DNA from 2 places in the Vogesella perlucida genome. Region 1 is predicted to be linked to the other one. Evidence: predicted binding sites of a transcription regulator. Region 1 holds the regulator's gene; the other holds the start of a gene.

Region 1 (5,416 bases):
TCGGCAGGCACGCCTACCACTTTGTGCCAGATGTCGTACGCTTCGTCATCGCTGGCGTACACGGTCACCATCAGCTTGTCTTTGGGCAGGTTCAGCCACTGTTCGCCGGTGAGGAATTCCCAGGCAAAGGTGATGGCGTCGTGCTTGAAGTAGTCGCCAAAGCTGAAGTTGCCCAGCATTTCAAAGAAAGTGTGGTGGCGGGCGGTGTAGCCCACGTTTTCCAGGTCGTTGTGCTTGCCGCCGGCGCGCAGGCATTTCTGGCTGGTGGTGGCGCGGGTGTAGTCGCGTTTTTCAAAGCCCAGGAACAGGTCTTTGAACTGTACCATGCCGGCCACGGTGAACATCAGGGTAGGGTCGTTGCCCGGAATCAGGCTGCTGGACGGGACAACCTGGTGATTTTTGGAAGCAAAAAAGTCCAGAAACTTCTGGCGAATGGCGGAGGTTTTCATGATTTATGGGTCGTATTGGGTCGGATTCTGAAAACGGCGACACGCGACGCGTGAATATCGGTCGATTGTGGCAACTGCGCACCGTGCTGGCAAGCCTTGCGGCCAACCTTGTGCACGGCGGGGCGCATTTTCGGCTGCTGCCGGTGTGTGGCTGGCCGTGCGCTATGTTGGCCACAGCGGGTGGCGGGTGCGCTTATCGAAGCAGCGCTGGCTGACTAGCTTTGTGCATCGTCATCCGGCCATTCGTCACAGCCTTTGATGACTTGCCGGATGGTATCCATGCCAAAGCCGCGGCTGGCCAGAAAACGCATCTGTTTGGCGCGCCCGGCGGCATCGCTGGCGGGTTGGCCGAATTTGCGCAGCCACTGGCTGCGTGCGGTGGCCAGGTCGTTGTGGCTGGACAGGGTCTGCTTGATGGTGTCGCTGTCTACGCCACGTTCGCGCATTTCCATGGCCACGCGGCGGCTGCCGTACTTGCGGCTGCGGCTGTCGGCAAACTGTTCGGCAAAGCGGGCGTCGCTTTGCCAGCGGCTGGCGGCCAGCTCGTCCAGCAGGGCGTCCACTTCTTCTGCGTTTTCTGCAAAAGGCGAAAGCCGCCGCTTCAGCTCCAGCCGCGTATATTCGCGGCGGGACAGAAGGTCGACGGCTCTTGCCTTCAGGCTTTTGCCCGGTTTTTCCATCAGGCGTCGAAGGTGTCGTCCAGCAGCTCTTCGTCTGCGTCCGGCTTGCCTTCGGTAATTTCTACCTTGATACCCACGGCTTCGCGGATTTTGCGCTCGATTTCCTGGGCAATGGCCGGGTTGGATTTCAGCCATTCGCGGGTGTTGTCCTTGCCCTGGCCGATTTTCTGGCCGTTGTAGGCGTACCAGGCGCCGGATTTGTCGATAAAGCCGTGCTCTACGCCCAGCTCGATGATTTCGCCCTCGCGGCTGATGCCTTCACCGTACAGGATGTCAAAGCCGGCTTGCTTGAACGGTGGCGATACCTTGTTTTTCACCACTTTCACGCGGGTTTCGTTACCGATGATTTCTTCGCCTTTCTTGATACCGCCAATGCGGCGGATATCCATACGTACCGAGGCGTAGAATTTCAGGGCGTTACCGCCAGTGGTGGTTTCCGGGCTGCCGAACATCACGCCGATCTTCATGCGGATCTGGTTGATGAACACCACCAGGGTGTTGGTGCGCTTGATGTTGCCGGTGAGTTTGCGCAGTGCCTGGCTCATCAGGCGGGCTTGCAAGCCCACGTGGCTGTCGCCCATTTCGCCTTCGATTTCGGCTTTGGGAACCAGGGCAGCTACCGAGTCCACAATGATGACATCCACGCCGCCGGAGCGTACCAGCATGTCGCAGATTTCCAGTGCCTGTTCACCGGTGTCCGGCTGCGAGATCAGCAGGTCTTCTACCGATACGCCCAGTTTTTGTGCGTATTGCGGGTCCAGCGCGTTTTCGGCATCGATATAGGCGCAGGTACCACCCAGTTTTTGTGCTTCGGCAACCACCTGCAGACACAGCGTGGTTTTACCGGACGATTCCGGGCCGTAGATTTCCACCACACGGCCACGCGGCAGGCCACCCACACCCAGTGCCAGGTCCAGGCCCAGCGAGCCGGTGCTGATGACTTGCAGGTTTTCGGTGATCTGGTTGTCGCTCATGCGCATGATCGAGCCTTTGCCGAACTGCTTTTCAATTTGCGCCAGCGCTGCACTCAGCGCCTTGCTTTTGTCTTCGGAACGCTCTGCCATGCTTGCTCCATTCATTCAACGGGGTGGATAACGATTCAGCTTTTGATTATGTACGTTTTCATCTGGCCTGCCAAATAAAAACGACAGGCAGCGATGCATGCGCGCCACAGCGCTGTGGCGGTGATGAATACAATCAGCGGATTATCGCACAAAAGGCGGCGCGACCAAGCCGGCGGGCGCGCCGCCAGGCTGTGATGCGGCAAAGCCTTTGGCTGGCGGGCAAGCTGTGACAGAATGGCAGCATGCTGAACGATCGCACTCAACATTTGCTCAAGGTGCTGGTAGAGCGTTATATCGCCGATGGCCAGCCTGTGGCGTCCAAAACCCTGGCCACGGTGTCGGGGCTGGAGCTGTCGTCGGCGTCCATCCGCAATATGCTGGCCGACCTGGAAGGGCTGGGGCTGATTGCCTCACCGCATACCTCGGCCGGGCGCGTGCCTACGCCGCGTGGCTACCGTCTGTTTGTCGACCGCCTGTTGACCGTGCAACAGCTGACCGAGCCTGCCGTGGCCGAGCTGCGGCATACGCTGCAGCCGGACAGCCCCAAACGGGTCGTGAAGGCAGCGTCGCAGCTGCTGGCCGAGCTGACGCAGTTTGCCGGCGTGGTGATGACGCCGCAGCGCGCCGATGCCGCGTTTCGCCAGGTGGAGTTTTTGCGCCTGTCCGAGCGGCGGGTGTTGCTGATTCTGGTGACGCTGGAAGGCGATGTGCAAAACCACCTGTTCAATACCGCACGCGACTACAGCGGCAGTGAGCTGATCGAAGCGGCCAACTTCCTGAACCAGCATTACGCAGGGCAAGCACTGGGTGGCGTGGCCAGCCGGGTAGGGGAGGAGCTGCAGCAGCTGCGTGGCGATATTTCCGAGCTGATGCAGCTGGCCATCCAGTTTGGCCAGCAAGCGCTGCACGGTGGTGACGACCTGGTGATTAGCGGGCAGGGCAAGCTGCTGAACGTGAGCGATTTTTCCGGCGACCTGAACCGCCTGCGCGAGCTGTTCGATACCTTCCAGCGCAAGACCGAGCTGTTGCAGCTGCTGGAGCAAAGCCGCCGCGCCCCCGGCGTGAACCTTTTCATCGGCGACGAGTCCGGCGTGGTAACGCTGGACGACTGCAGCGTGGTGATTGCCCCGTACCGGCTAAACGGCCAGGTCGTGGGTGCGCTGGGCGTGGTAGGCCCCACCCGCATGGCCTACGAGCGGGTGATCCCGATTGTGGACATCACCGCGCGGCTGGTATCGAGTGCGCTGAATTTCAACGATTGACCCCCTGTGTCGCAGTGTGTTGGCTGCGGCCAACCTTGGTATTCCCCATGACTCTCCTGAAAACCCTGCTAGCCGTGACCAGCCTGCTGGCAGCCGGTGTTGCCCATGCCGACGTGGCGCTGCTGATGCGCCCGGACGTGCAACGCTATATCGACGAACAAGTTGCCACCGGCGAGCTGAGCCGTGCCGAGCTGGAAAGCGTGTTTGCCAATGTGGAGCTCAAGCCGAACATCATCGCCATTATGGATAAACCGTCCACGGCGCGGCCGTGGTACCAGTTTCGCCCCAGCTTTTATAACGACAAGCTGATGCAGGAGGGCGTAGCGTTCTGGCAGCAGCATGAAAGCACCCTGCAGAAGGCGGCTGATACCTACAAGGTGCCGCCGGAAATCATCGTGGCCATTATTGGTATCGAAACGCGCTACGGCCGTAATACTGGCGGCTTCCGTCTGGCCGATGCGTTGTCCACGCTGGCATTCGACTACCCGCGCCGTGCCGACTTCTTCCGCGCCGAGCTGTCCGAGTTTTTCCGCTTGGCGCGCAGCGAAAACGTCAACGCACTCACCCTCAAAGGCAGCTACGCCGGTGCCATGGGCCTGCCGCAGTTCATGCCGTCCAGCCACCGCAAGTGGGCGGTGGATTTTGATGGCGATGGCCACCGTGATATCTGGAACAACCCTGTCGATGCTATCGGTAGTGTGGCCAACTACTTCCGCGAGCACGGCTGGCTGGGCGGGGACGACGTGGTGGTACCGGCCGAGCTGGTACCCGGCACCGTGCCGGATGCGCTGGTGGCGGATAAATTCAACCTGCACTACACCGTGGCCGAGCTGAAAGCCCGTGGCGTCATGCCACAAGCGCCGGTGCGCGACGACGCGCTGGCCGTACTGGTGCCGCTGGAAGTGGCGCCGGGCGACACGCGCTACTGGCTGGGTCTCAATAATTTTTACACCATTACCCGCTACAACAAGAGCACCCTATACGCCATGGTCACGCACGAGCTGGCACAGGAAATGCGCGCACGCTTTGTGCAGGCGCGCATGGCTGCGGGCGCAGGGCAATAAGGTGCCAGGCCGCCGGAGCCAGTATGGCCAGCTGTGTACCGAGCGGCTGGCGGTTGCGCTGAAATAGTCGCCATACCCGGCGAATCCCTTTAGAATTCCGCGCCATGACCTATCAAGTTCTCGCCCGAAAGTGGCGCCCCAAGCGCTTTGCCGACCTGGTTGGCCAGGAGCACGTGGTACGCGCCCTGTCCAATGCGCTGAAAGAATCCCGCCTGCACCACGCCTACCTGCTGACCGGTACCCGTGGCGTGGGCAAAACCACCATCGCGCGTATTCTGGCCAAGAGCCTGAACTGCGAAACCGGCACCACGGCCGAGCCGTGTGGCGTGTGCCAGGCGTGCACCCAGATCGACGCAGGCCGTTTTGTGGACCTGCTGGAGATCGACGCCGCCTCCAATACCGGTATCGACAACATCCGCGAAGTGCTGGAAAACGCCCAGTACACCCCCACCATGGGGCGCTATAAGGTCTACATCATCGATGAAGTGCACATGCTGTCCAAAAGTGCCTTCAACGCCATGCTCAAGACGCTGGAAGAGCCGCCAGCGCACGTGAAATTCATCCTGGCCACCACCGACCCGCAAAAAGTGCCGGTAACGGTGCTGAGCCGCTGCCTGCAGTTCAGCCTGCGCAACATGACACCGCAGCAGGTAGCCGGCCACCTGGCACACATGCTGGATGTGGAAGGCATTGCCTACGACACCCCGGCGCTGGCCTTGCTGGGCCGTGCCGCCGCCGGCTCCATGCGCGACGCGCAATCGCTGCTGGACCAGGCCATTGCTTATGGCTTGGGCGAAGTGAAAGAAGACGGCGTACGTGCCATGCTGGGTGCCGTGGACAAGCGCTACCTGTTTGCCCTGCTGGACGCCCTGGCCGAGGCTGACGGCCCCCGCCTGG
Region 2 (5,416 bases), on a different contig from region 1:
ATGTCTGCTTTTCTGATGGGTGACACCAAGCGTGTCCGTATCGCTGCTTTATTGTTGGCCGCGATCACTATTTTTCCTTTTCTGTCGCGTTTCCACTTTTTGCCCTTACCGCAGTGGTGGGGTGAAATCACGGTCGTGTGCTGCGCTGCTTTGGCGAGTTTGCTGTTGCCTGCCACGTCGTTGCCATGGCCGCGTGCGAGCATCTGGATGATGATCATGGCGCTGGTGTGGGCGCTACAGCCGTGGTTTGTACCGGTATTGTTTCCAGGCTTGAATCAGGCGACGGCGCTGGCCTTTGTGGCGCTGTCGGTGTTGGCACTGGCGGTGGTGCGCGTGCGCGTGCGCTGGGGCGCCACGGGGTTGATTACCTTTCTGTGCCAGGCGATTCTGATTGGCACGCTGCTGCAGTCCCTCATCGGTTTGGCGCAGGTTACCGGGCTGGCGCAGGCCATGGGGGGCGTGTTGTTCTACGACAGCAGCCACCCCACGACCAATGTGTTCGGCCACATCGGCCAACGTAACCAGTATGCGCATTATCTGACCTGGGGCGTGGTGGCTGCGGCCTGGTTACTGGCGAGTGGCCAGCTGGTGCAGCGCCGGCTATGGCTGGCGATTGCTTGGCTGTCGCTGTCGATTGCCTTTGCTGGCTCACGTACGGTGCTGTTGTACGCTTTTGCCCTGGCTGTGCTGGCGGGCTGGTGGCATTGGCGTTTGCGGGTGCCGCAGTCGGCAAAGATGATGCGGGTGATGTGGCTAGCCGTGGCGCTGATGGTAGCGATGCAGTTTGCCCTGCCGCTGGGCGAAAAACTGCTGGCGCCACTGTTGCATGGCCCTGTGGCGGCTAGCGGGCTGGAAAGGTTGGCCGCAAACAGCGATGGCATGGGTGCACGGCGTTTGGCCGAGTGGGGCAAGGCCTGGATTGTGTTTATCGAACACCCGGGCTACGGCTTTGGCTGGTATCAGTACGCCTCGGAGAGCGTGCGTTTGCAGATGCTGCCGCAGTTTGCCAATGCCGGCGTTAATAGCGGCCTGTTTGCCAATGCCCACAATCTGGTGTTCCAGTTGCTGGCCGAAATGGGCCTGGCTGGCACCTTGTGTGCGTTGCTGGGTTTTGCTTGGGCAGCCTGGCCTTACTTTGGTCGCCGGGTCGAGCCGGTACACCTGGTGCCGTTGGCCATCATGGCCATCACCCTGATCCACAGCATGCTGGAATACCCGCTGTGGTACCTGTATTTTCCTGCGGTCATGGTGATGATGCTGGCACTGGCACCAGAGACAGATGAGGCTCCGCTAGGCTGGGTGGCGCCCGTGTATGCAGTGTTGGCCGTAGCGTTGTTGCTGTTGGCCGCCTATGGCAGCTGGCGCTATCGCGAGATGCAGGGTTTGTATTACCCCACTACCCAGCGCCAGCAACAGCGGCTGGAGCAGATCATCCGCCACGAACCTATGTTTGCCTCGCACGCGCTGGGCTTGCTGGATGACGTTATTACGCCCACGCCGCAGGCTTTGAAAACGCAGCGTCATTGGCTGGAGCGCATGGCTGCATTCCGGCCGTACCCGGACGTATTGCGTCGCAAGGCGCAGATGGAAGCGCTGGCGGGTGAGCAGGACAAGGCGGCGCATACCTTTAGCCTGGCCTTGGCGTCTTTCCCGACCTATGCGCCCGATTTTCTGGCCGAGCTGGACGAAAACGAGCCAGCCTGGGCGCGCCTGCGTGCGATGGCGCAAGCTGCGACGGACAAACTACCGCCACAGTATCGATAGTTCAAAGCCACCGTCAGGTGGCCTGCTGCACATGAAAAAGCCCGCTTGTGATGCAAGCGGGCTTTGTTTTGCTGAGCTAACCAGTGGCGATCAGGCGTCGATTACCACACCGTGACTGAGCGCCGCCTTCATCTTGCCCAGTGCTTTGGCTTCGATCTGGCGGATACGCTCGGCAGACACGCCAAACTCGGCGGCCAGATCGTGCAGGGTGGCACCGCTGTCATCGGCCAGCCAGCGTGCTTCGATAATCCGGCGGCTGCGCGGGTCCAGCGTGGCCAGTGCGTGCTCGATACCCTCGCCTTGCAGGGTGTCCAGCGCGTGGCGTTCCATGGCGCGGGTAGGCTCGTGATGGCTGTCGGCCAGCCAATCGATCGGGGCAAAGCCGTCGTCGTCGCCATCGTCTGCCATCAGGGCCATATCCTGGCCGCTCATGCGCGTTTCCATTTCGCGGACTTCTTCCGGCTTCACGCCCAGCTGTTCGGCGATAGACTGCGCTTCTTTTTCGGACAGCGCCGAAAACCCCTGCTTCATGCTGCGCAGGTTAAAGAACAGCTTGCGCTGCGGCTTGGTGGTGGCAATGCGCACCAGGCGCCAGTTGCGCAGGATGAATTCGTGAATTTCGGCCTTGATCCAGTGCACGGCAAACGAGAACAAGCGCACGCCGCGGGTAGGCTCGAAGCGCTTTACAGCCTTCATCAGGCCGATATTGCCTTCCTGAATCAGGTCGGCTTGCGGCAGGCCATAGCCGGAGTAGCCGCGGGCGATGGACACCACGACGCGCAGGTGCGACAGCACCAGCCGTTTGGCTGCTTCCAGGTCGCCTTGTTCCTGCTGGCGCGTGGCAAGCTCGAACTCTTCTTCCGGCGTGAGCATGGGAATGCTGTTGACGGTCTGGATGTACTGTTCCAGGCTGCCATTGGCAGAGAGTACGGGCAAAGCAATCGTGGTCATACGCTGATTATCCTTGTGGAAACCTGAGCTTGATCTTAGCACTCCCGGTATGAGAGTGCCAGAAGAGCACAGGTTCCCGGCGATGGCATTTATTTATGATGTTGATAGCGGCTTAGCGGGCGCGTAGGCGGCGCAGATAGTGGCCTGCAGCCAGGCGGGCGCCCACAATGCCCAGCGCAATGCTGCTTGCGGCCAACAGTGCCAGTTCGCCTGGCTGCAGGCTGCGCAGGGTAATGCTTTCGCTGTACAGCTGCGCAAAGCCATTCAATGCTGGGGCGGCTTGCGCCACAAACACACTACACAATGCCCAGCAGCACAGCGTGCTGAGCAGGCCCTGCCACACGGCGTAGTACATGAAAGGGCGGCGGATAAAGCTGTCGGTCGCGCCAATCAGTTTGGCCACTTCGATCTCTTCCTGCCGGGCCAGTATCTGCATGCGGATGCTGTTGTGGGTGATCAGCACCAGTGCCAGGCCAAAGCTGATGCCCAGGAACCACGCTAGCTGCATGGCCAGCTCCAGCAGGCCGTGCAGGCGTTTGGCCCAGGCTGCGTCAAACTGCGCCTGCTCTACCATCGGCAGCCCGGAAAGCTCCCGTTGCAGCATTTCCAGAGCTTCCGGCGTGGCGTCGGCTTTAGGCTGTACGACAAAAGCATGGGGTAGGGGGTTGCTGCCTAGGCCTTCGCCAATGCCGCTCATGCCGCTACGCTGTTCTAGCTGCTGCAGTGCGGCTTCTTTCGAGATGAAACTGAAGCTGGCCACGCGCGGGTGGGTCTGCAGGCTGGCTTGTACGGCGGCCAGGTCGGCTTGTTCGGTGGATAACTCCATGAACAGCGTAATTTGTGGGGTGGCAGTCAGCTTGCCCACCCAGGCTTGTACACTGGTGGCGGCGAGATACAGCGACACTGGCAGCGATAGGGCGATGGCCAGCATCAGCAGATTCAGCAGGCTGCCAATGGGCTGGCGCAACATTTTCAGCAGGGCCAGGCGGGCGTCCTGCCAGTGCAGGTAGAAGTAATGTTTCATGACGCAAACTGGCCCTCGCGCAGGCGGATAATGCGGCGACCGTAGTCTTCCATCAGCGTTTCATCGTGCGCCGAGACAATGACAGTGACGCCTACTTGATGGAAGGATTTGAACAGCTCCATGATGTCCAGCGCGTAGGCGCGGTCCAGGTTGGCGGAGGGTTCGTCGGCCAGCAGAATACTTGGGCGGTGGACTACCGCCCGGGCAATGCACAGCCGCTGTTGCTCACCGCCGGAAAGCCGTACCGGCATCACCTTTTCTTTGCCCAGCAAGCCTACTTTGTCCAGTGCAGCCCGCACACGGCGCGCCGCATCCCGCCGGTCGAAGCCGATGATGTCCAGCGGCAGCATGACATTATCGAACACGCTGCGATCAAACAGGATCTTGTGGTCTTGAAAGACGATGCCGATATGCTGGCGCACGTAGGGCAGCTGGCTGGGGCGCAGCCGGCTCAGGTTCTGGTCGTTTACCAGTACATTGCCGCTGGTGGCGCGTTCTATGCCGGAAATCAGCTTTAATAGTGTGCTTTTACCCGCGCCGGAATGGCCGGCCAGAAACAGCATCTCGCCGCTGTCTATCGTGAAAGACAGGTTCTTGAGCGCATCGTGCCCGCCCGGGTAGCGTTTGCTCACCTGTTCAAACTGGATCATTGCGCCTCCTCATCTGGGGCAAAGGTTGGCCGCAGCAAGCGGGTCTAGTCAAACAGCGCGTCGATGTACGGGCTGGCCTGGAAGGGGCGCAGATCATCAATGCTTTCACCCACGCCGATAAAGCGCAGCGGCACCGGGCGTTGTTTGGCGATAGCGGCAATCACGCCACCTTTGGCGGTGCCGTCCAGCTTGGTGAGTACCAGGCCGGTGAGCCCCAGGGCATCGTCAAACGCGATAACCTGATTGATCGCGTTCTGGCCGATGTTGGCATCCAGCACCAGCATGACTTCGTGCGGGCCATCCGGAATAGCCTTCTGGATCACGCGTTTCACCTTCTTGATTTCTTCCATCAGGTGCAGCTGCGTGGGTAGGCGGCCTGCGGTGTCGGCCAGCACGATATCGATGCCGCGTGCGGTGGCTGCCTGGATGGCGTCGTAACAGACGGCGGCTGCATCACCGCTTTGCTGGGCAATCACGGTCACGTTGTTACGCTCGCCCCACGCCATCAGCTGCTCGCGGGCTGCTGCACGGAAGGTGTCGCCGGCCGCCAGCAACACGCTTTTGCCCTGGCTCTGAAAGTATTTGGCCAGCTTGCCGATGGAGGTCGTCTTGCCCGCACCGTTAACACCCACCATCATGATCACGAAAGGTTTCTTGCCCGCTGTATCCAGCGGCACCTCCAGTGGGCCGATCAACTCACCCAGGGACGACTTCAGGGCGCCCTTGAGCTCACTGGCGTCCTTCAAGCCATTCAGGCTGACGCGGTCGCGCACGTCTTTCAGCAAGTGGTTGGTGGCATCCACCCCCATGTCGGCGGTGAGTAGAACGGTTTCCAGCTCTTCGTACAGGTCTTCATCGATCTTGCCGCCGCCAAACAGCGTGGCGAGCTGCTTGCCAAGTTTGTCTCGCGTTTTGGACAGTCCGGCTTTCAGGCGTTCGGTCCAGCTGGCTTTGCGCGGGGGTTCTGCTGCTGCCGAGGCAATGACTTCGGCACTTGCCGGTACACCCGGAGCTGGCGTAGCAGCAG

Evidence for each region. The regulator HrcA, encoded in region 1, represses chaperone genes, less so after heat shock. The targets are predictions, from matches to a motif close to ATTAGCACTCGNNNNNNNCGAGTGCTAAT.
Region 2: the regulator HrcA is predicted to act here: its motif matches at 2,750-2,778, upstream of rpoH (RNA polymerase sigma factor RpoH).

Annotation. Positions count from the first base shown of each region.
Region 1 covers NZ_CEETRO010000002.1:187,676-193,091, forward strand. The annotation lists gene alaS (alanine--tRNA ligase) at 1-449, opposite strand, end outside; gene recX (recombination regulator RecX) at 665-1,129, opposite strand; gene recA (recombinase RecA) at 1,129-2,193, opposite strand; gene hrcA (heat-inducible transcriptional repressor HrcA) at 2,436-3,455, shown strand; gene mltB (lytic murein transglycosylase B) at 3,503-4,519, shown strand; gene dnaX (DNA polymerase III subunit gamma/tau) at 4,624-5,416, shown strand, end outside.
Region 2 covers NZ_CEETRO010000003.1:130,053-135,468, reverse strand. The annotation lists gene ACZ9XP_RS05510 (hypothetical protein) at 1-218, opposite strand, end outside; gene ACZ9XP_RS05505 (PglL family O-oligosaccharyltransferase) at 217-1,764, shown strand; gene rpoH (RNA polymerase sigma factor RpoH) at 1,855-2,715, opposite strand; gene ftsX (permease-like cell division protein FtsX) at 2,828-3,739, opposite strand; gene ftsE (cell division ATP-binding protein FtsE) at 3,736-4,389, opposite strand; gene ftsY (signal recognition particle-docking protein FtsY) at 4,434-5,416, opposite strand, start outside.